Regions from separate parts of the Pseudomonas sp. 18-147 genome, predicted to be linked through region 1. Evidence: predicted binding sites of a transcription regulator. Region 1 holds the regulator's gene; each other region holds the start of a gene.

What was found. The regulator FliA, encoded in region 1, starts transcription of late flagellar genes. The targets are predictions, from matches to a motif close to CTAAAGTTTNNNNNNNNNNNGCCGNTAA.
Region 2: a site for FliA is predicted at 2,075-2,102, ahead of ACM0M4_RS13335 (methyl-accepting chemotaxis protein). Genes of this name have one in related genera too.
Region 3: a site for FliA is predicted at 2,806-2,833, ahead of ACM0M4_RS26075 (methyl-accepting chemotaxis protein). Genes of this name have one in related genera too.
Region 4: a site for FliA is predicted at 1,539-1,566, ahead of ACM0M4_RS18460 (methyl-accepting chemotaxis protein). Genes of this name have one in related genera too.

The regions. Positions count from the first base shown of each region.
Region 1 is NZ_CP182296.1:4,157,517-4,162,532, forward strand. Features, by position in the region: gene ACM0M4_RS19675 (chemotaxis protein CheA) at 1-303, opposite strand, end outside; gene ACM0M4_RS19680 (protein phosphatase CheZ) at 504-1,292, opposite strand; gene ACM0M4_RS19685 (chemotaxis response regulator CheY) at 1,312-1,686, opposite strand; gene fliA (RNA polymerase sigma factor FliA) at 1,788-2,531, opposite strand; gene fleN (flagellar synthesis regulator FleN) at 2,528-3,370, opposite strand; gene flhF (flagellar biosynthesis protein FlhF) at 3,509-4,798, opposite strand; gene flhA (flagellar biosynthesis protein FlhA) at 4,882-5,016, opposite strand, start outside.
Region 2 is NZ_CP182296.1:2,769,052-2,774,067, forward strand. Features, by position in the region: gene ACM0M4_RS13325 (methyl-accepting chemotaxis protein) at 1-447, opposite strand, end outside; gene ACM0M4_RS13330 (Na+/H+ antiporter family protein) at 706-2,031, shown strand; gene ACM0M4_RS13335 (methyl-accepting chemotaxis protein) at 2,145-3,830, shown strand; gene ACM0M4_RS13340 (AI-2E family transporter) at 3,990-5,016, shown strand, end outside.
Region 3 is NZ_CP182296.1:5,500,785-5,505,800, reverse strand. Features, by position in the region: gene ACM0M4_RS26080 (SOS response-associated peptidase) at 9-623, shown strand; gene ACM0M4_RS26075 (methyl-accepting chemotaxis protein) at 626-2,764, opposite strand; gene ACM0M4_RS26070 (M48 family metallopeptidase) at 2,927-3,748, shown strand; gene ACM0M4_RS26065 (NAD-dependent epimerase/dehydratase family protein) at 3,892-4,917, shown strand; gene ACM0M4_RS26060 (nuclear transport factor 2 family protein) at 4,927-5,016, opposite strand, start outside.
Region 4 is NZ_CP182296.1:3,899,992-3,905,007, forward strand. Features, by position in the region: gene fabA (3-hydroxyacyl-[acyl-carrier-protein] dehydratase FabA) at 1-229, shown strand, start outside; gene fabB (beta-ketoacyl-ACP synthase I) at 241-1,458, shown strand; gene ACM0M4_RS18460 (methyl-accepting chemotaxis protein) at 1,613-3,238, shown strand; gene ACM0M4_RS18465 (winged helix-turn-helix transcriptional regulator) at 3,344-3,784, shown strand; gene ACM0M4_RS18470 (DUF3859 domain-containing protein) at 3,958-4,434, opposite strand; gene ACM0M4_RS18475 (amidohydrolase family protein) at 4,503-5,016, opposite strand, start outside.

The DNA of each region.
Region 1 (5,016 bases):
CGCGTTGACCGTATCCAGCGCCTGCAGCACCACATCCATCAGTTCGGAGCTGACGCGCCGCTCGCCCTTGCGCAGGATATCGAAGACGTTTTCCGCAATGTGGCAGCATTCCACCAGCGCGTTCAGCTGGAGGAAGCCGGCACCGCCCTTGACCGTATGGAACCCACGGAAAATGGCATTGAGCAGGTCCATGTCGTCCGGCCGGCTCTCCAGCTCGACCAGTTGCTCGGACAATTGCTCGAGAATCTCGCCGGCCTCAACCAGGAAGTCCTGGAGGATTTCTTCATCGGCGTCGAAGCTCATTCGGCTGCTCCCAGAGACGTGTTACTCGAAAGGATCGGCAGGACCGCTGTCCTGCCGGAAATACCGGCCCGGCTTTCCGGACCGACTTCAGCCCGCCCGCCGGGATCACCGGCATGACGAAGGCTGTGCCAGCAGCCCGCGGATGCCAGCGTTCAATGCTTACTTAACGGCAGCGATGCCGCAGTCTTGAGCCGGGCGGGTCAGAAACCCAGGCTGGACAGCAGATCGTCCACGTCATCCTGCCCGGACACCACATCCTCTCGTTTTTCCGCGGCGACCTGCGGCCCCTCGCCCTTGGCCGAACGCTCCAGCGCGGCCTGGTGGCGCATGCTCACGTGGTCGTGCTCGATTCCGGCGTAACGGTCCACCTGGCCGGCCATCCAGACCAGCTTCACGAGGTTGCTCTCGACCTCGGTGACCAGCTTGGTGACACGCTTGATCACCTGGCCGGTCAGGTCCTGGTAATCCTGCGCCAGCAGGATGTCATTGAGCTGCGAGGACAACTGGCCGGCGTTCTCGCCGCTGCGCACGAGGAACTGTTCGATGCGCTTGGCCAGCTCGCGGAAGCCGTCAGCGTCGATTTCCCGGCGCATGAAGCGTTGCCACTCCTGGTGCAGCTCCCGCGAATCGTCGCCCAGTTGGTTGACCAGCGGGGCGCTCTGCTCCACCAGGTCCATGGTCCGGTTGGCGGCCTTCTCGGTCATTTCCACCACGTAGGAAAGACGATCGGTGGCATCGGCGATCTGCGACATTTCCTGCGCGTGGGGGGAATGCGGGTCGATCTGGAAATCGACGATGGCGTTGTGCAGTTCGCGGGTCAGCTTGCCCACTTCCTGGTAGAGGCCACGGTCCCTGGCCTGGCTGAGCTCCTGGATCAATTGCACCGCCTGCTGGAAGTGCCCCCGTTCGAGACAGTCCACCAGTTCGCGCGCGTGTTTTTTCAGGGTCGATTCGAATTCGTCGCCCGTGGAATCGTTACCAAGCACCATGACACCCTCTTGGCCGGCTTCAGCCGTTGACCCGCTCGAAAATCTTCTCGATCTTTTCCTTCAGGACCTGAGCGGTGAAGGGTTTGACCACATAGCCGTTGACCCCGGCCTGGGCCGCTTCGATGATCTGGTCGCGCTTGGCCTCGGCGGTGACCATCAGCACCGGCAGGTGCTTGAGGCGCTCGTCGGCGCGAACCGCGCGCAGCAGATCGATGCCGGTCATGCCCGGCATGTTCCAGTCGGTGACGAGAAAGTCGAAATTGCCGCTGTGCAGCATCGGCAGCGCCGTGGTGCCGTCGTCGGCCTCGGCGGTATTGGTGAAGCCCAAGTCCCGCAAGAGGTTCTTGATGATGCGTCTCATCGTGGAAAAGTCGTCCACGATGAGAATTTTCATGTTCTTGTCCAAGTAAACCTCCGTACAGACCAGAGCGCGCCCCAGGGGACGCGCCACACATTCTTTTGCGTTAACGGTTACAAGCTGCGGTCGAGGCCGGTTCAGGCCGACCGCCAATCGGCCAGGCGCGCGCGCAAACGCGCGGCGCACTGGCTGTGCAACTGGCTGACCCGCGATTCGCTGACGCCCAGTACCTCGCCGATCTCCTTGAGGTTGAGTTCCTCGTCGTAATACAACGCCAGCACCAGGCGCTCGCGCTCCGGCAACTTGGCGATGGCATCCGCCAGGGCCGCCTGGAAACGTTCGTCGAGCAGGCCGTGGATCGGTTCGTTGTGACTGAGGCTGGTGTCTTCCGGCAATCCATGTTCGCCGTCCTGCAACAGGTCGTCGAAGCTGTACAGGCGGCTGCCCTGCGTGTCGCTGAGGATGCCGTAGTAATCTTCGAGGCTCAATTGGAGTTCGGCAGCAACTTCGTGATCTTTAGCGTCGCGTCCGGTTCTCGCCTCGATCGCGCGGATCGCGTCGGTCACCATGCGCGTGTTGCGGTGCACCGAACGCGGCGCCCAGTCGCCCTTGCGGACCTCGTCGAGCATGGCCCCGCGGATACGGATGCCGGCATAGGTCTCGAAGCTGGCGCCCTTGCCGGCGTCGTATTTCTTCGCGGCCTCGAGCAGGCCGATCATGCCGGCCTGCATCAGGTCCTCCACCTGCACGCTGGCCGGCAGGCGGCCGAGCAGGTGATAGGCGATGCGCTTGACCAGTGGTGCGTAACGCTGGATCAGTTGCTCCTGGGAGTTCTGCGCTTGCGCCTTGCTATACATACGCACTCCAGAGGCCGCTGTCATACGGCCGAACCTGTCGCGGGGTGTTGGACCAGTCGTTCGACGAAGAACTCCAGGTGCCCGCGCGGGTTGGCCGGCAGCGGCCAGCTATCGACCTTCTGCGCGACCGCCTTGAAGGCCAGGGACGCCTTCGAGCGGGGGAATGCCTCGTATACGGCTCGCTGTTTCTGCACGGCCTTGCGTACCGACTCGTCGTAAGGGATGACACCTACATACTGTAGTGCGACGTCGAGGAAACGGTCAGTGACCTTGGTCAGTTTGGCGAACAGGTTGCGTCCTTCCTGCGGGCTGTGGGCCATGTTGGCCAGGACCCGGAAGCGGGTCATGCCGTGGTCGCGGTTGAGCAGTTTGATCAGGGCGTAGGCATCGGTGATCGAGGTCGGCTCGTCGCAGACGACCAGCAGCACCTCCTGCGCGGCGCGGACGAAACTGACCACCGAATCGCCGATTCCGGCGGCAGTGTCGACGACCAGGACATCGAGGTTGTCGCTGATATCGCTGAACGCCTGGATCAGCCCCGCATGCTGCATGGGCGAGAGGTGCACCATGCTCTGCGTGCCGGAGGCCGCGGGAACGATGCGCACGCCACCGGGACCGAGGAGGAGGACATCGCGCAGTTCGCAGCGTCCCTCGATCACGTCGGCCAGGGTGCGCTTGGGCGTGAGTCCCAGCAGGACGTCGACGTTGGCCAGGCCGAGGTCGGCATCCAGCAGCATGACGCGACGGCCGAGATCGGCCAGAGCCAGTGCCAGGTTCACCGACACATTGGTCTTGCCGACGCCGCCCTTGCCGCCAGTTACTGCGATCACCTGTACGGGATGCATGCTACCCATCTGCTTCATACCTTGTGTTGTCGTCTTCCCGGAACGCCCCTTCCAGCGCTCTCCGGTTTTGGCGGGAACGATGCGCCATCGCTCCCGGCCCGGCGGAAGCCACCTTCGCTTCCGTCACCCGCGCCACGCGCGGTTCTTCCCACGTCCTCAGCCGGCACGCCGCGCCGGTTGCTGGTAGAGCCCGGCGAACATCTCGGCCATGGCGTCCTCGCTGGGCTCTTCCGGTGCCTGCAGGCTCACCGCCCGGCTGACCAGTTGGTGACTGCGCGCCACCTGCAGGTCGTCCGGAATCCGCGGCCCATCCGCCAGATAGGCTACCGGGAGACGCTGGGCGATAGCCAGCGCCATCGATTCACCGAGGCTGCCCGCCTCGTCCAGCTTAGTCAGGATGCAACCCGCCAGCCCGCAGTGCCGATAGGTCTGGTAGGCCGACTTGAGCACCTGGCTCTGGCTGGTGGTGGCCATCACCAGGTAATTCTTCACGTTCAGGCTCGGCGACGCCAGTGCCTCGAGCTGCATGCGCAATGCCGGGTCGCTGGCCGGCAGGCCGGCGGTATCGATCAGCACCATGCGCTTGCGCGCCAGCGGCGCCAGGGCCTGGATCAGCGACTGGCCGGGATCGACCAGGGTCACCGGTACGTTGAGGATCCGACCGAGGGTCTTGATCTGCTCCTGGGCGCCGATCCGGTAGCTGTCCATGCTCACCAGCGCCAGGCTCTGGGCGCCGTACTTGAGGACGTAGCGCGCGGCCATCTTCGCCAGGGTGGTGGTCTTGCCGGCACCTGCCGGGCCGACCAGGGCCAGTACGCCGCCCGCGTCGAGCGGGTCCTGCTCGGGGGTCTGCACGGCACGCGACAGGTGCGCCAACAGCATGCGCCAGGCCTGGCGCGTATCGCCCACCGCGGCGACCCGCTCCAGCAACGGCTTGCTCAGCTCCGCCGGCAAGCCCATGCGCTGCAGGCGCCGCCAGAGATTGGCCTGCTGCGGACGCTGGTGCTGCAACTGGCCCCAGGCGATGGAACCCAGTTGTACCTCGATCAGCTCGCGCAGGCCGTTCAGTTCGAAACGCATTGCCTCGAGGGTCTGGCCGCCCGCCTGGGGCTTGGCCTGCGCCGCCGTCATGGACTCGGCCAGGGACGGACGCGCCGGCTTCTCCTCGGCGAACAATTGACGGTCCTTGCGCTGGGTTTCCGCCGGACGCGCCGTCAACTCGGCGCGCGCCTCTGCGATCCGCGCCTGGGTCTTGCGCAGCTCCACTTCCAGCGCCGGGTTGGGCTTGCTCGGCGCCGGCGGGGCCTGGTAATCCAGCGCCGCGGTCAGCTCGATGCCGCCGGCGACCCGGCGGTTGCCGAGAATCGCGGCGTCCGGACCCAGTTCGTCGCGGACCAGTTTCATGGCCTGGCGCATATCGGCGGCGAAGAAGCGTTTGACTTGCATTGCCCGAACCCCTCAGTTCAGTAGTCTTGCCGGCAACCTCAGGTTGCCCGGTGTGCCGGCCCTGGAGCCGGCGCAGCCCTCGTTCAGTTCTGTCCCACCGTCGCGACGATGGTGACTTGCTTGTTGTCCGGGATTTCCTGGTAGGCCAGCACATGCATGCTGGGCACCGCCATCCGCGCGAAGCGCGACATCATCGAGCGGATCGGTCCGGCAACCAG
Region 2 (5,016 bases), 1.4 Mb from region 1:
GCTGCCCAGGGCGGGCTGGTCGACGAACAGTTCGTCCTTGCCGTCCAGCGCATTGGGTTCGAAGACCACGTACAGGCCGAGCACCTCGGGATTGGCGGCGAGCGCGGTGCGCACCTGGCGGGTCAGGTCTTCGCGCAGGTCGTAGGCATCGAGGAAGCGCTTCTGCGCCTGGTCGCGGAGGAACAGGATCTGCCGGGAGAAGCCCTTGCCGTACTGGAAGGCATCCATGAAATAGCGCTGGATGCGTAACGCCTGCAATTCCCCGCGGGCTTCCAGGCGCAGGCGCGCCGATTCGTCGAGCATCTGCGTACTGGCGCTTTTCACCAGCACGCTGCTGTGCTGCATGCGGTAGACCGAAAGGCCGACCAGCAAGGCGACCACGCCGAGCAGGCAGAGCCCTGCCAGCAGGGTGATCTTCCATTGGATGGACAGGCGGCGAAGGAACATGGGAGGGGTCCTTGTACGAAGAAACTGCGGGGGCCCAAGGCTTATCGGCAGGGCTCGCCCATTCTTGACGACGGTCCGGTCGCTGGCGCCGGATTGCCGTCGTTCGGCGAATCGCACGCAAGAACCGTGCACAACGGTTTATAGCCAGGCGACATTCGCGCATGCGCGGCTTTGACAGGCGAGGATGGCTGTAGCAGAGTACGCCCCTTTTTTCGGCCGCAGACGGTCGAGTTCGTTTCATTTGCAAGGAGTTCAACGATGAACGCAGTGGTGCTGGCGGTGGGGCTGATGCTCGTCCTCAGCCTTTGCCGTGTGCATGTCGTGCTGGCGCTGATCATCGGCGCGGTGGTCGGCGGACTGTTCGGTGGCCTAGGCCTTGAGGGGACTCTCAAGGCCTTCAACGGCGGCCTCGGCGGGGGTGCCACGGTGGCCCTGTCGTACGCCATGCTCGGCGCCTTCGCCGTGGCCATCGCCCGCTCCGGCGTGGCCCATGCGCTGGCCGACAAGGTCCTGGCGCTGCTCGGCCGGCACGACGAGCAGGGCAAGGGCGCCGGTGCGTTCAAGTGGATCCTGGTCGGCCTGCTGCTCTGCGTGGCGGTATCCTCGCAGAATATCCTGCCGATCCATATCGCCTTCATCCCGCTGCTGGTGCCGCCGCTGCTCTATGTGCTGAGCAAGCTGCAGATCGACCGGCGATTGATCGCCTGCGTCATCACCTTCGGCCTGATCACCCCGTACATGTTCCTGCCGGTGGGCTTCGGCAACATCTTCCTCAATGAAATCCTGCTGGCCAACGTGGCGCGCAACGGCGTCGACGTCAGCGGGATCAACGTCACCCACGCCATGTTCATCCCAGCCCTGGGCATGCTCGCCGGGTTGCTCATCGCGGTGCTGTTCAGCTACCGCCGCAAGCGCATCTACGACTTGCAGCGGATCGAGCAGGCCGAACGCGTCGATGTCAGCTACAACCCGAAGAGCCTGGCGGTGGCCGGGGTATCCATCGTCGCCGCGTTCGTCGCACAGCTGTGGCTGGACTCGATGATCATCGGCGCGCTGGTCGGTTTCGTGGTCTTCTCGCTGTCCGGCGTGGTGCGCTGGAAGGAGACCGACGACCTGTTCACCGAAGGCATGAAGATGATGGCCACCATCGGTTTCATCATGATCGCCGCGGCCGGTTTCGCCGAGGTGATGAAGGCCACCGGCGAGGTGCAGAGCCTGGTCGACGCCTCGGTGGCCTGGATCGGCAACAGCAAGGCGGTCGGCGCCATGCTGATGCTGCTGGTCGGCCTGCTGGTCACCATGGGCATCGGCTCGTCGTTCTCCACCGTGCCGATCATCGCCGCGATCTTCGTCCCGCTGGCGGTGCAACTGGGCTTCAGCCCGCTGGCCATCGTCAGCATCGTCGGCACCGCCGGCGCGCTGGGGGATGCAGGTTCTCCGGCGTCGGACTCGACCCTTGGGCCGACCTCCGGGCTCAACGTCGACGGCCAGCACAATCACATCTGGGACACCGTGGTGCCGACCTTCCTGCACTACAACCTGCCGTTGCTGGTGTTCGGCTGGGCCGCCGCGATGTTGCTCTGAGTTCCATCTCGGGCGGTCGCCTGACGGAATGTCGGGCCGGCCGCTTAAGCTTCCGACGGGATTGCCGATGAAACGGGAATCCCGTTTTTTATTGGGCGTCATGCTAGGAGTTGATGATGCGTCTGACCCTGAAATCCAAAGTCCTCCTGCTGGCCATGGTGCCGGTGCTGCTCTTCGCCCTGGTGCTCAGCGGCGGAGCGGTGCTGATCCTGAAAAAACAGGCTGATGCCGAAGTCAAGGATACCCGCGAGCGCCTGCTCGGCGACCGTCGTGCCGAACTCGAGCACTACGTGCAGATCGCCATGGGCAGTATCCAGGCCGAGTACGACCGCTCGGCCAACGGCGACCTGAATGCCCGCGCCGAGGCCATCGCGCGCCTGTCGAAGATCAAGTACGGCAAGGACGGCTATATCTTCGGCTACGACTCCCAGGTGGTGCGCCTGTTTCGCGGCGACAGCCCGGTGGACGTCGGCAAGAGCTTCCGCGACCGCCGCGATCCCAGCGGCGTCTACCTCAACCGCGAACTGGTGGAGGCCGGCCGCAACGGCAGCCACTACGTGACCTATACCTCGCCGCTGCCGGGCAACGAGAGCGTCATGGTGCCCAAGCTGTCCTACACCCTGTACCTGCCGAAGTGGGACATGGTTATCGGCTCGGCGATCAACCTCGACGGCGTCGAGGCCCAGTTGGTGGAAATCAAGCAGGACATCGACGAGCGTATCGGCACCCTGATCGCCAGTATCGTGGGGATCGCCGGCGTCCTTCTGGTGGTCCTGCTGGTGATCGGCCTGGCGGTGGCCAACGCGATGCTGCGGCCGTTGCACCAGATCCGCCAGAACCTCGATGACATCGCCGCCGGCGAAGGCGACCTGACCCGTCGCCTACCGGTGACCAGCCACGACGAGCTGGGCGAGCTGGCCGGTTCCTTCAACCGCTTCGTCGAGAAGATCCACGGTCTGGTGCGGCAGATCGCCGGGATGACCGGCGACCTCAAGCAACTGGTGGAGCAGATGTCGGCCCAGGCCGAGCGTTCCGAGCAGGCCATGGAGCGCCAGCGCCACGAGACCGACCAGGTCGCCACCGCGATCAACGAGATGTCCGCCGCCGCCCATGAAGTGGCGCAGAGCGCCCAGCGCGCCGCCGAGGCCGCGCAGCAGACCGACCACGAAGGCCAGGCGGCCAAGCGCGTGGTGGACGGCAGCATCGAGCGCATCCACGCGCTGGTGGACGAGATCCGCGACAGCGGGACTTCTCTGGATAGCCTGCAGCAGGACGTGCAATCCATCGTCAGTGTGCTCGGGGTGATCCGCTCCATTGCCGAACAGACCAACCTGCTGGCGCTCAACGCGGCCATCGAGGCGGCCCGTGCCGGCGAGGCCGGACGTGGCTTTGCGGTGGTCGCCGACGAAGTGCGGGCGCTGGCCAGCCGCACCCAGCAGAGTACCCAGGAAATCCAGGGCATGATCGATCGCCTGCAGCAGGGCACCAACGCCGCGGTCGACGCCATGCGCCGTTCCGGCGAGGCCGGCGAGGGCACCAGCAACCAGGCCAACCAGGCCGGCGATTCGCTGGATGCCATCGCCCAGCTGATCGCCACCATCAACGCGATGAACGCGCAGATCGCCAGCGCCGCCGAGGAGCAGACCGCGGTGGCCGAGGAGATCAACCGCAGCGTGCACCAGATCGCCGGCGCGGTGGACAGCGTCGCCGACGAGGCCCAGCAGGGCGCGCAGACCGCCCGCAGCCTGGCGCAACTGGGCCAGGGCCTGGGCCGACTGGTCGGTCAGTTCCGCATCTGACCCTTCCCCCGCGCGACCGCTGCCGGCAAAAGAGCCAGCCGGCAGTGGTGCGCCGCAGAGCCTTCCTGTCATTATTCGGCGGAGTCGGCCGGCAGTCGTGAACGATCCACGTCCGCCGGCTGACTAATGCTTTGCTTCCCACTGCCAGATGGATTGGACATGCTCGACACGAAACTGGAATCCCGGACTTTTCTCCTGTTGCTGGCGGTGGTCACGCTCGCCTTCGGCTGGCTCTTGCTGCCGTTCTACGGCGCGGTGTTCTGGGGCACCATCCTGGCGATCATCTTCGCCCCGGTGCAACGCCGCCTGCAGGTGCGCCTGAGGGATCGGAAGAACCTCGCCGCGCTGATCACCCTGCTGATCTGCGTGCTGATCGTGATCATCCCGGTGATCTTCATCGCCGGTTCGCTGGTGCAGGAAGGCGCGAGCGTCTACCAGCGGGTCAAGTCCGGCGAACTGAACTTCGCCGCCTACCTGCAGCAGGCGGTGGCTGCCTTGCCGCCATCGGTGCACCAGTGGCTGGAGCGCTTCGACCTGGCCAATCTCTCGAGCCTGCAGGAGAAGCTCTCCTCGGTGGCGATGCAGGCCAGCCAGGTGGTGGCGACCAAGGCGTTCAGCATCGGCCAGAACACCCTCGACTTCGTCATCAGCTTCGGCATCATGCTCTACCTGCTGTTCTTCCTCCTCCGCGACGGTCGCGTGCTCGGCCGGCGGATCAAGCAGGCGGTGCCGCTGAGCCAGGAACACAAGCACCACCTGTTCGCCAAGTTCACCACGGTGATCCGCGCCACGGTGAAGGGCAACATCGCCGTGGCTGCCACCCAGGGCGCTCTCGGCGGCCTGATCTTCTGGCTGCTGGGCATCGAGGGCGCCTTGCTCTGGGGCACCCTGATGGCCTTCCTGTCGCTGCTGCCGGCCATCGGCGCGGCGCTGATCTGGGCGCCGGTGGCGGCCTATTTCCTGCTCACCGGGGCGATCTGGCAGGGCGTAGTGCTGATCCTGTTCTGCGTGGTGGTGATCGGCCTGGTGGACAACATCCTGCGCCCGATCCTGGTCGGCAAGGACACCAAGATGCCGGACTACGTGGTGCTGATCTCCACCCTCGGTGGCATGGCCTTGTTCGGCCTCAACGGCTTCGTCATCGGCCCGCTGATCGCCGCGCTGTTCATGGCCAGCTGGGACCTGT
Region 3 (5,016 bases), 1.3 Mb from region 1:
TGCCAAGCATGAGTGGTCGTTACGCCCTGTTCCGCTGGAATCCGTCGCTGGCGGCCCTGCCGGGCTTTCCGGCGGATTGGCGGGCGCACTGGAACATTTCTCCGGCGAACCAGGTGCTGATGGTTCGCGAGGACGCCGGTGCGCGCCGCGCCGACCTGGCGCGCTGGGGGCTGACCCCGGCCTGGCTCACCGACCTGTCGCGTACGCCCAGCCACGCGCGGGCGGAAACCCTCGCCGAGCAACCGATGTTCCGCGAGGCGTTCCAGCAGCGCCGCTGCCTGCTGCCGGCCAACGGCTTCTATGAATGGCGTGGGGTGCGTAAGCGTCCGTACTGGGTCTCCACCGGCGAGCGCCTGTTATTCTTCGCCGGCATCTGGGAGGCCTATCCGGTGCATGGACAAACCTGGCTCAGCGTGGCCCAGGTATCCCAGGCGGCCGCCGAGTTCCGCCGGCCGCTGCTGCTCGACGAGGCCGAGCAGGATACCTGGCTGGCTCCGGACACGCCGCTGCCGGCGCTGATAAGCCTGCTCGCCAAGCCCCAGCCGAACCTGCGCAGCGTGGCCCTGGCCGGCTTCGTCAACAAGCCTGAAACCGACGGGCCGGAGTGCCTGACCCCGGCCTGACGCTAGACCCTGAACTGATTCACCAGGCGCCGCTGCTGCTCGGCCAGGCGGGTCAGCTCGGCGCTGGCCTGCGAGGCCTCGTCGGCGCCGCCGGCCACCTGGTTGGCGACCTGGCCGATGTTGGCGACGTTGCGGTTGATGTCCTCGGCCACCGCGCTCTGCTCCTCGGCGGCGCTGGCGATCTGGGTGTTCATGTCGTTGATCACCGATACCGCCTGGGTGATCGATTCCAGCGCCTCGGCCGCCTGGCGCGCATGGCGCACGCTGTCGTCGGTGCGCTCCTGGCTGTCCTGCATGACCTTCACCACGTCGCGGGTGCCCTGCTGCAACTGCTGGATCATGCTCTGGATTTCTTCGGTGGCCTGCTGGGTCTTCTGCGCCAGGTTGCGTACCTCGTCGGCCACCACCGCGAAACCGCGACCCTGCTCGCCGGCGCGGGCGGCCTCGATGGCGGCGTTGAGGGCGAGCAGGTTGGTCTGCTCGGCGATACCGCGGATCGCCACCAGGATCGCGTTGATGTTTTCGCTGTCCTTGGCCAGGTTCTGCACCACTCCGACCGCGCGGCCAATCTCGCTGGCCAGGGCCTGGATCGCCGCCGAGCTGCTTTCGACGATCTGCTTGCCCTGGTGCGCGGCCTGGTCCGCGTGGTTGGCTGCCTCGGCGGCGTGGGTGGCGTTGCGCGCCACGTCCTGGGCGGTGGCGGTCATCTCGTGGACCGCGGTGGCCACCAGTTCGATCTCCGCCAGTTGCTGCTGCACGCCCTGGTTGGTGCGGATGGCGATGTCGGCGGTGTGCTCCGAGGAGTCGCTGACCTTCTGCACCGATTGCACCACCTGGCCGATCATGTTCTGCAGTTTGCCAAGGAAGGTATTGAAGCCCTTGGCGATGGAGCCCAGCTCGTCGGCGCGCTCGCTGCTCAGGCGGCGGGTGAGGTCGCCTTCGCCCTGGGCGATGTCGTCGAGCATGCCGACCAATTGGCGCAGCGGCCGGGCGATGCCGTAGCCGACCAGCCAGACCACCAGCAGGCCGAGGGCCGCTACCACCAGGCCGGCCAGGCTCATGCCGAGGATATCCTGCTGGCGCTGGTCGCTCAGCTCGCCCTGGAGTTGCTGCAGTTCGCCGAATACCGCCGCCTGGGGAATCTGCAGCATGAGGGTCCAGCGCACGCCGCTGTCGGCGATGGTGAAAGGCAGGAACAGCTCGATGTGGCCGTGCTCGGCGTCGATGTCGTAGAGCGGCTGGTCGACCGTGAGGTTTTTCAGGTTGTCCACTTCGTTGCCGTCGAGGACGCTGCCGGCGGGCTCGCCGAGCTTGCTGTCGTCGCGGGTGTAGGCCACCAGGCGGCCGTTGCTGGCGATCAGCGCCATTTCCCCGGCGCCATCGTAGAGCTGCTGGTCGGCGCGCTTGAGCAGGTCCTGGATGAAGGCCAGCGAGAGGTCGGCACCGACTGCGCCGCGGAACTGGTCACCGACCATGATCGGCACGTTGAAGGACGACATCATCACGGTCTTGCCGCCCATTTCGTAAGGGGCCGGGTCGATGATGCAGGGACGCTTGTTCTCTTTCGGACAGGCATAGAACTCGTTCTCGCGCACCCCGGTGGGCAGCAGCTTTTCGCTATCGATGCTGTCGGCCATGGCCTCCACGATCGGCTTGCCGTCGGCGCCGCGATACCACCAGGGCAGGTAGCGGCCGTCCGGGCCGTAGCCCTTGCCGGGTTGCCCGGCGAAGGCGGCATCGGTATCGAAGGCATTGGGTTCCCAGGCCATGAAGGTGTCGAGCAGCTTGGGGTTGTTCTGCACGGTGCTGCGCAGCAGCGCGGAGATTTCGTCGCGGCTGGCGTTCAGCTGCGGCATGCCGTCGGCGCCCGGCTCGCCGAGCAGGCGGGTGCTGTTGGCCAGGCCGTGGACCACCGTCAGCGGATACTCCAACTCGCGCTGGATCTGGCTGACCTGGGCGCGGGCCAGGGCCACCAGGCGCTCGTTGATGACCTTCTCCAACAGGCCCTGGGTGCGTTGCTGCACCAGCTCCTGCGTTCGCGCGCCGGCGAACAGGGCGTACAGCACCAGCACCACGACGACGCTTAGAACGCTGGCGCCGGCGAGGGCGGCGACAGAAAACTGGATCGACTTGAGCTTCATGATGGGACTTCTGACCCTTGTTGGAATTGTCTCTGAGGAGCTTATCGGCAGGAGGACGGCAAATCCTTAATCGGCCGTCGGAGATTTCCTCGCCAACGGCTGTTGCCCGCGTTCGAGGCGCGGCCTACCATGCGCTCGGCCTTCAGAGGAGAACAAAGGACCATGGCTCATCCCTTCCGATTCGCCACCCTCGCCGGCGCGCTGCTGCTCGCCGGTTGCCAGGCAGTGAACACCACCAGTGGCGGCGCCGTCGGCGTCGACCGCAAGCAATACATGTTCAGCATGTTGTCCAGCCAGGAAGTCGACCAGATGTACGCCCAGTCGTACCAGAAGACTCTCGGCGAGGCGAAAAGCGCCGGCGTGCTCGATACCAGCAGCGCCGACGCGCGGCGAGTCAAGGCGATCGCCCAGCGGCTGATCCCGCAGACCGCCGCCTTCCGCCCGGACGCCACCGGCTGGAACTGGGAAGTCAATGTGGTGAAGAGCGACGAGCTCAACGCCAACTGCGGTCCCGGCGGCAAGATCATTTTCTACACCGGGCTGATCGACAAGCTGAAGCTCACCGACGACGAGATAGCCGCGGTGATGGGCCACGAGATCGCCCACGCCCTGCGCGAGCATGGGCGCGAGGCCATGTCCAAGGCCTACGGCGTGCAGGTGGCCAGCCAGATCGGCGCCCTGGCCGGCCTCGGCCAGGAAAGCCTGCAACTGGCCAATACCGGCGTCGACTACCTGATGACCCTGCCCAACAGTCGTGCCAACGAGAACGAAGCCGACCTGATCGGTCTCGAGCTGGCCGCCCGCGCCGGCTACAACCCGGAAGCGGCGATCACCCTCTGGCAGAAGATGGGCAGGGCCAGCGGCGGCGCCAGCCAGCCCGAGTTCACCAGCACCCACCCCTCCGACAGTTCGCGGATGGCCAATCTCCAGGCCGCGATTCCCAAGGTGATGCCGCTGTACCAGCAGGCCAGGCGCGGCAAGTGAGGCCAGGGCGCGCGGTCGCGGGGGGCGGCCGGCGCGCCGACAGGCTTACCATCGGAAACGCCTGTTGTGTATTTCCGTAACCTGCTGTTTGGTATCTCGCCGGTGTTCGGCCTAGACTGCTGGCCGACCCGCTTGCGGGACCCGTGGACGAACAGCCACTCTCACGCCCTGGAGCTCATGTGAAATACGCCGTACTCGGAGCCACCGGCCTGCTGGGACATCACGCCGCGCGCGCCATCAGGGCCGCCGGTCACGATCTGGTGCTGATCCACCGTCCTTCTTCGCAGATCCAGCGTCTCGCCTATCTGGAGCCCGAGTGCCGGGTCGCCGAGATGCTCGACCACGCCGGCCTGGAACGCGCCCTGCGCGGCCTCGACGGGGTGATCTTCAGCGCCGGCTACTATCCTTCGCGGCCGCGCCGCTGGCAGGAGGAAGTGGCCAGCGCGCTGGGCCAGACCAACCCGTTCTATGCCGCCTGCCTGCAGGCCAGGGTGCCGCGCATCCTCTATGTCGGTTCGGCATATGCCATGCCCCGCCATCCCCAGGGACTACCGGGCCACGAGGGGTTGTTCTACGACAGCCTGCCGAGCGGCAAGAGTTCCTACGTGCTGTGCAAATGGGCGCTCGACGAGCAGGCCCGGGAGCAGGCGCGCAACGGCCTGCCGGTGGTGATCGGGATTCCCGGCATGGTACTCGGCGAACTGGACATCGGCCCGACTACCGGGCGCGTGATCACCGCCATCGGCAATGGCGAGATGACCCACTACGTCGCCGGCCAGCGTAACGTCATCGATGCCGCCGAAGCCGGGCGCGGACTGCTGATGGCCCTTGAGCGCGGGCGTATCGGCGAGCGCTACCTGCTGACCGGGCACAACCTGGAAATGGCCGACCTGACCCGGCGCATCGCCGAGCTGCTCGGCCAGCCTGCGCCGCAGCCGATGTCGATGGCCATGGCTCGCGCGCTGGCCACCCTGGGCCGCTTGCGCTACCGGGTCAGCGGCCAGTTGCCGCTGCTCGACGAAACCGCCATCGAGGTGATGGCTGGCGGGCAGTTCCTCGATGGACGCAAGGCCCGCGAGGAACTCGGCTTCTTCTCCACCACCGCCCTCGACGACACCCTGCTGCGCGCCATCGACTGGTTCCGCGACAACGGCTATTTCAATGCCTAGGACGGTTGGCTAGGGCAGCGCTTTTTCCGCGAAGGGTCGGGTCTGCAGTCCCAGCTGGGCGCGAAAGCTCTCCATGTCGAACATGGTGCACAGCTCCTG
Region 4 (5,016 bases), 260 kb from region 1:
GCAGGGCAACCCCGGCCGCGGCCGCGCCCTGGGTTCGGGCGAAGTGAAGTTCTTCGGTCAGGTTCTGCCGACAGCGAAGAAGGTCACGTATAACATTCATATCAAGCGCACGATCAATCGTTCGCTGGTCCTGGCCATCGCCGACGGCACCGTCAGCGTCGATGGCCGCGAAATCTACAGTGCCGAAGGCCTCCGCGTCGGCCTGTTCACCTCCACTGACAGCTTCTAAGGGTTATCCGCATGCGTCGCGTCGTTATCACCGGTCTGGGCATCGTTTCCTGCCTCGGCAATGACAAAGACACCGTTTCCGCCAACCTCCGTGCGGGTCGGCCCGGCATTCGCTTCAATCCGTCCTACGCCGAGATGGGCCTGCGCAGCCACGTTTCCGGTTCGGTCGACCTGAACCTCGAAGAGCTGATCGATCGCAAGGTCTTCCGCTTCATGGGCGATGCCGCCGCTTACGCCTACCTGGCGATGGAGCAGGCGATCAAGGACTCCGGCCTGACTCCGGAACAGATTTCCAACCCCCGCACCGGCCTGATCGCCGGCTCCGGCGGCGCTTCCACCCTGAACCAGATGGAAGCCATCGACACCCTGCGCGAGAAAGGCGTCAAACGCATCGGCCCATACCGCGTGACCCGCACCATGGGCAGCACCGTATCGGCCTGCCTGGCCACGCCGTTCCAGATCAAGGGCGTCAACTACTCGATCTCCTCCGCCTGCGCCACCAGCGCGCATTGCATCGGCCAGGCCATGGAACAGATCCAGTTGGGCAAGCAGGACGTGGTCTTCGCCGGCGGCGGCGAAGAGGAACACTGGAGCCAGAGCTGCCTGTTCGACGCCATGGGCGCCCTCTCCACCCAGTACAACGAGACGCCGGAAAAGGCCTCCCGCGCCTACGACGCCAAGCGTGACGGCTTCGTCATCGCCGGCGGCGGCGGCATGGTGGTGGTCGAGGAGCTGGAGCATGCGCTCAAGCGCGGCGCCAAGATCTACGCCGAGATCGTCGGCTACGGCGCCACCTCCGACGGCTACGACATGGTCGCCCCGAGCGGCGAAGGCGCGATCCGCTGCATGCAGCAGGCGCTGGCCACCGTCGACGCGCCGATCGACTACCTGAACACCCACGGCACCTCCACCCCGGTCGGCGACGTCGCCGAGATCCGAGGCGTGCGCGAAGTGTTCGGCGACAAGGCGCCGGCCATCAGCTCGACGAAGAGCCTGTCCGGCCACTCGCTGGGCGCCGCCGGCGTACACGAGGCGATCTATTGCCTGCTGATGATGGAAGGCGGCTTCATCGCCGGCTCCGCCAACATCGACGAACTCGACCCGGAAGTGGCCGACCTGCCGATTCTCCGCGAGACCCGCGAGAACGCCAAGCTCGATACCGTCATGAGCAACAGCTTCGGCTTCGGCGGCACCAACGCCACCCTGGTCCTCAAGCGCTGGCAGGGTTGATTCCCTCCATAGCCGCATGAAGCGCCCTTCGGGGCGCTTTTTTGTACCCAGCGTTTCTTTACCCGGACTGCATGAACGGGCTAAACCTCCCGCCCTGCCTGCCGATAGTACTGGTCAGCCCCGTCCCTCTTCCTGCCCCCTGGAATCCGCCATCATGTCTTTGCGCAGTATGCCCATCGCGACCCGTGCCGCCCTGAGTTTCGCCCTGATCACCGCTCTGCTGGTCATCACCGGCATCTTTTCCCTGAACCGGATGGGTTCGCTCAACGAAGCCTCTTCGGACATCAGCGACAACTGGCTGCCTAGCGTCCGCGAAAGCGCCGAGTTGAACGTTCTGCTCGCCGAACTGCGGCAGGTGCAACTGGCCCATGTGCTGGCGGCGGACGATAGCAGCAAGCGCTTCCTGGAAAGCCGCATGACGGAAATCGGCAAGGAACTGACCGATCGCGAGGGCGCCTACCAACGGCTGATCAGTGGTGCCGACGAGCGCTCGATCTACGAGCGCTACCTGGCTACCCGGCAGACGCTCCTGCAAAGCCAGCAGACCCTGGTGCAGATGTCGCGCAGCAAGCCGCTGGAAGAGACCCGCCAGTACACCGAAAGCACCTTGCTCGACCAGTACCGCGCCACCCAGCAGCAACTGCAGGCGCTGATCGACTTCAACGTCAAGGGCGCCAGCCAGGCCAGCCACACGGCCGATGAGGTCTATGACAGCGCCTTCGCCGCAGTGATCGGCGTACTGCTGGTCGCCGGCCTCGCTACCGTGGTACTGGCCTGGCTGTTCACCCGCAGCATCACCCAACCGATCGGCGAGGCGCTGCGAGTGGCCGAGGTGATCGCTTCCGGTGACCTCACCAGCCGCATCGACACCTCTGGCCGCGACGAACCGGCCAAGCTGCTGGTCGCCCTCCAGGGCATGCAGGCACAACTGCGCCAGACCATCCAGCAGATCGGCAGCTCGGCGACCCAACTGGCCTCCGCCGCGGAGGAACTCAGCGCCGTCACCGAGCAGGGCAACCGCTCGCTGACCCAGCAGAACGACGAAATCCAGATGGCCGCCACCGCGGTCAACGAGATGACCGCCGCCGTCGAGGAAGTGGCGCGCAACGCCAGCTCCACCTCGGACGCCTCGTCCGCCTCCGAGCAATCGGCGCAGAACGGACGCCAGCGGGTACTGGAGACGGTCCAGGCGATCCGCCTGATGAGCGAAGAAGTGGACAATACCTCGGCGCTGGTCGGCGGCCTGGCGGAAAAGGCCCAGGACATTTCCAAGGTCCTCGACGTGATCCGCGGTATCGCCGAACAGACCAATCTCCTGGCGCTCAACGCGGCCATCGAGGCGGCTCGCGCCGGCGAGCAGGGCCGCGGTTTCGCCGTGGTCGCCGACGAGGTTCGCGCCCTCGCCCATCGCACCCAGGAATCCACCCGCGAGATCGAGCAGATGATCGCCAACATCCAGGAAGGCACCGGCGCCGCGGTCGGCGCCATGGACAGCAGCAGCGTACGCGCCCGCAACATGCTGGAGATCGCCGAAGCCGCCGGCCTGGCGCTCAACGAGATCGCGGAGCGGGTCGGCCAGATCAACGAGCGTACCCTGGTGATCGCCAGCGCCTCCGAGCAGCAGGCCCAGGTGGCCCGCGAGGTCGACCGCAACCTGGTGAACATCCGCGACATCTCGCTGCAGACGTCCGCCGGCTCCAACCAGACCGCCGCCGCCAGCCAGGAACTGTCGCAACTGGCCATCGACCTGAACAACATGGTCACCCGCTTCGTCGTCTGACCATGCCGTGCGCCGTCTCACGGCGGCGCACTTCCTCCGGTTGCCCAGCGTGGAGCCCGGGTTTTACCATGAAACCCGATCCTCTCCCCCTCCGGAGCCGCCCAGATGGTCAAGCGCACCAGCCACAAGCAAGCCAGTTGTCCAGTCGCCCGCCCGCTGGACGTGATCGGCGACGGCTGGTCGATGCTCATCGTGCGCGATGCCTTCGAAGGACTGACGCGCTTCGGCGAATTCCAGAAGAGCCTCGGCCTGGCCAAGAACATCCTGGCGGCGCGCCTGCGCAACCTGGTGGAGCACGGCGTGATGGTGGCGGTCCCGGCCGAAAGCGGCAGTCACCAGGAATACCGTCTGACTGACAAGGGACGCGCGCTCTTCCCCCTGCTGGTGGCGATTCGGCAGTGGGGCGAGGACTATTTCTTCGCCCCGGACGAATCCCATGTCCGCCTGGTCGAGCGCGACAGCGGCCAGCCGGTGCCGCGCCTGCAGGTACGCGCCGGCGACGGCAGTCCGCTCGCCGCGGAAGATACCCGGGTCAGCAGGGACTGATCGAAGGACGAACAGGCTACCGACGGCATCCGTTCGTACGCCGCCCAAACGGCGGATAACCGCAGGCGGTTATTCGCCCTACCGCACGCAGGCAACCCTTGCCCGGTAGAGCGAATGGCGCCCCCGCGTTATCCACGCCACACAAGAAAACCAGCGCTTTGCATGGCTCGCGCTCAGCGCACGTCGAAGGATTTCTCCGCCAGCAGGCGATCGCCCTGGAACACCATCAACCGCCATTCGCCCTTCACCACTTCGTGCGGCTCGGTGAATTCGTAGGCCATGACATCGGTCGGCGCGCCCGGCACCAGCTTCTGCACCACTTCGAACTTGTCATGCCGCTGACCATCCGGAGTGACCACGCCCGGGGTGAGGTAGAGCAGCGTCAAAGGCGTATCGCCTTCCTGCTTGCCGCTGAGTTGATAACGCATGCCGAACTTGGTGCCGAGCTTGGCCGGGACTTCGGTGGTCTGCTGGATGTTCTGCTCGCTACGGGTCAATACCCGTTCGCCGGGCTGGAAGTCCTGGTAGCGGCTTTCGAACACGCCATATTCGATGGGGCCGTCGATACGCACCTCGGCCTGCGCCGCCACGGCGACGCCGGCGCCGAGCAGGAAGACGGAACGACTGATGCAAGAACGGATGAAGGACATGACTCACTCCTGGATGGGACTGGCGCGAGCCTATGACGCCGGCATGACAGACTGATGACGAATCCGGGTTATTCGCCTCGCGGATCGGCGGGCTGGCGCGGCAGCACCGCCAGAAAGTTGTCCCGCGCCACCTGGCGAGCGACCTGCTCGGGCAAGGCGTCGAGGAACGGATCGAAGCTCGCCATCAACTCGGGCAGGCTGTCGAACTGGCCGACCACATCGGAACCGAGCATGAAGCGTTGCGGAAACCGCTCGACCAGTGCCAGCCACTGCGGATCGGGCTTGCCCTGCTCGTCCAGCAGGTACGGGCGCAACACCGACCAGGACAGGTCGATGTAGAGGTTCGGGTAGCGCTGTAGCAGACGCCGAAGGGTCGGCAGGAGGAAGTCCAGTTTCTTCTGGTGGCGATGGATCTCCATGCTGGTCCCGGCATGGGCCCAGATGAACCGCACATGCGGGTGATTGCGCAGGGGCTCCTCGATTTCCGCCAGGTACAGCGGGTTGCGTTCGCGCTTGGAAGTGACGTTGGCGTGCAGCAACACCGGCAGGTCGAATTCGGCGGCCAGGTGATAGACCCGCGCC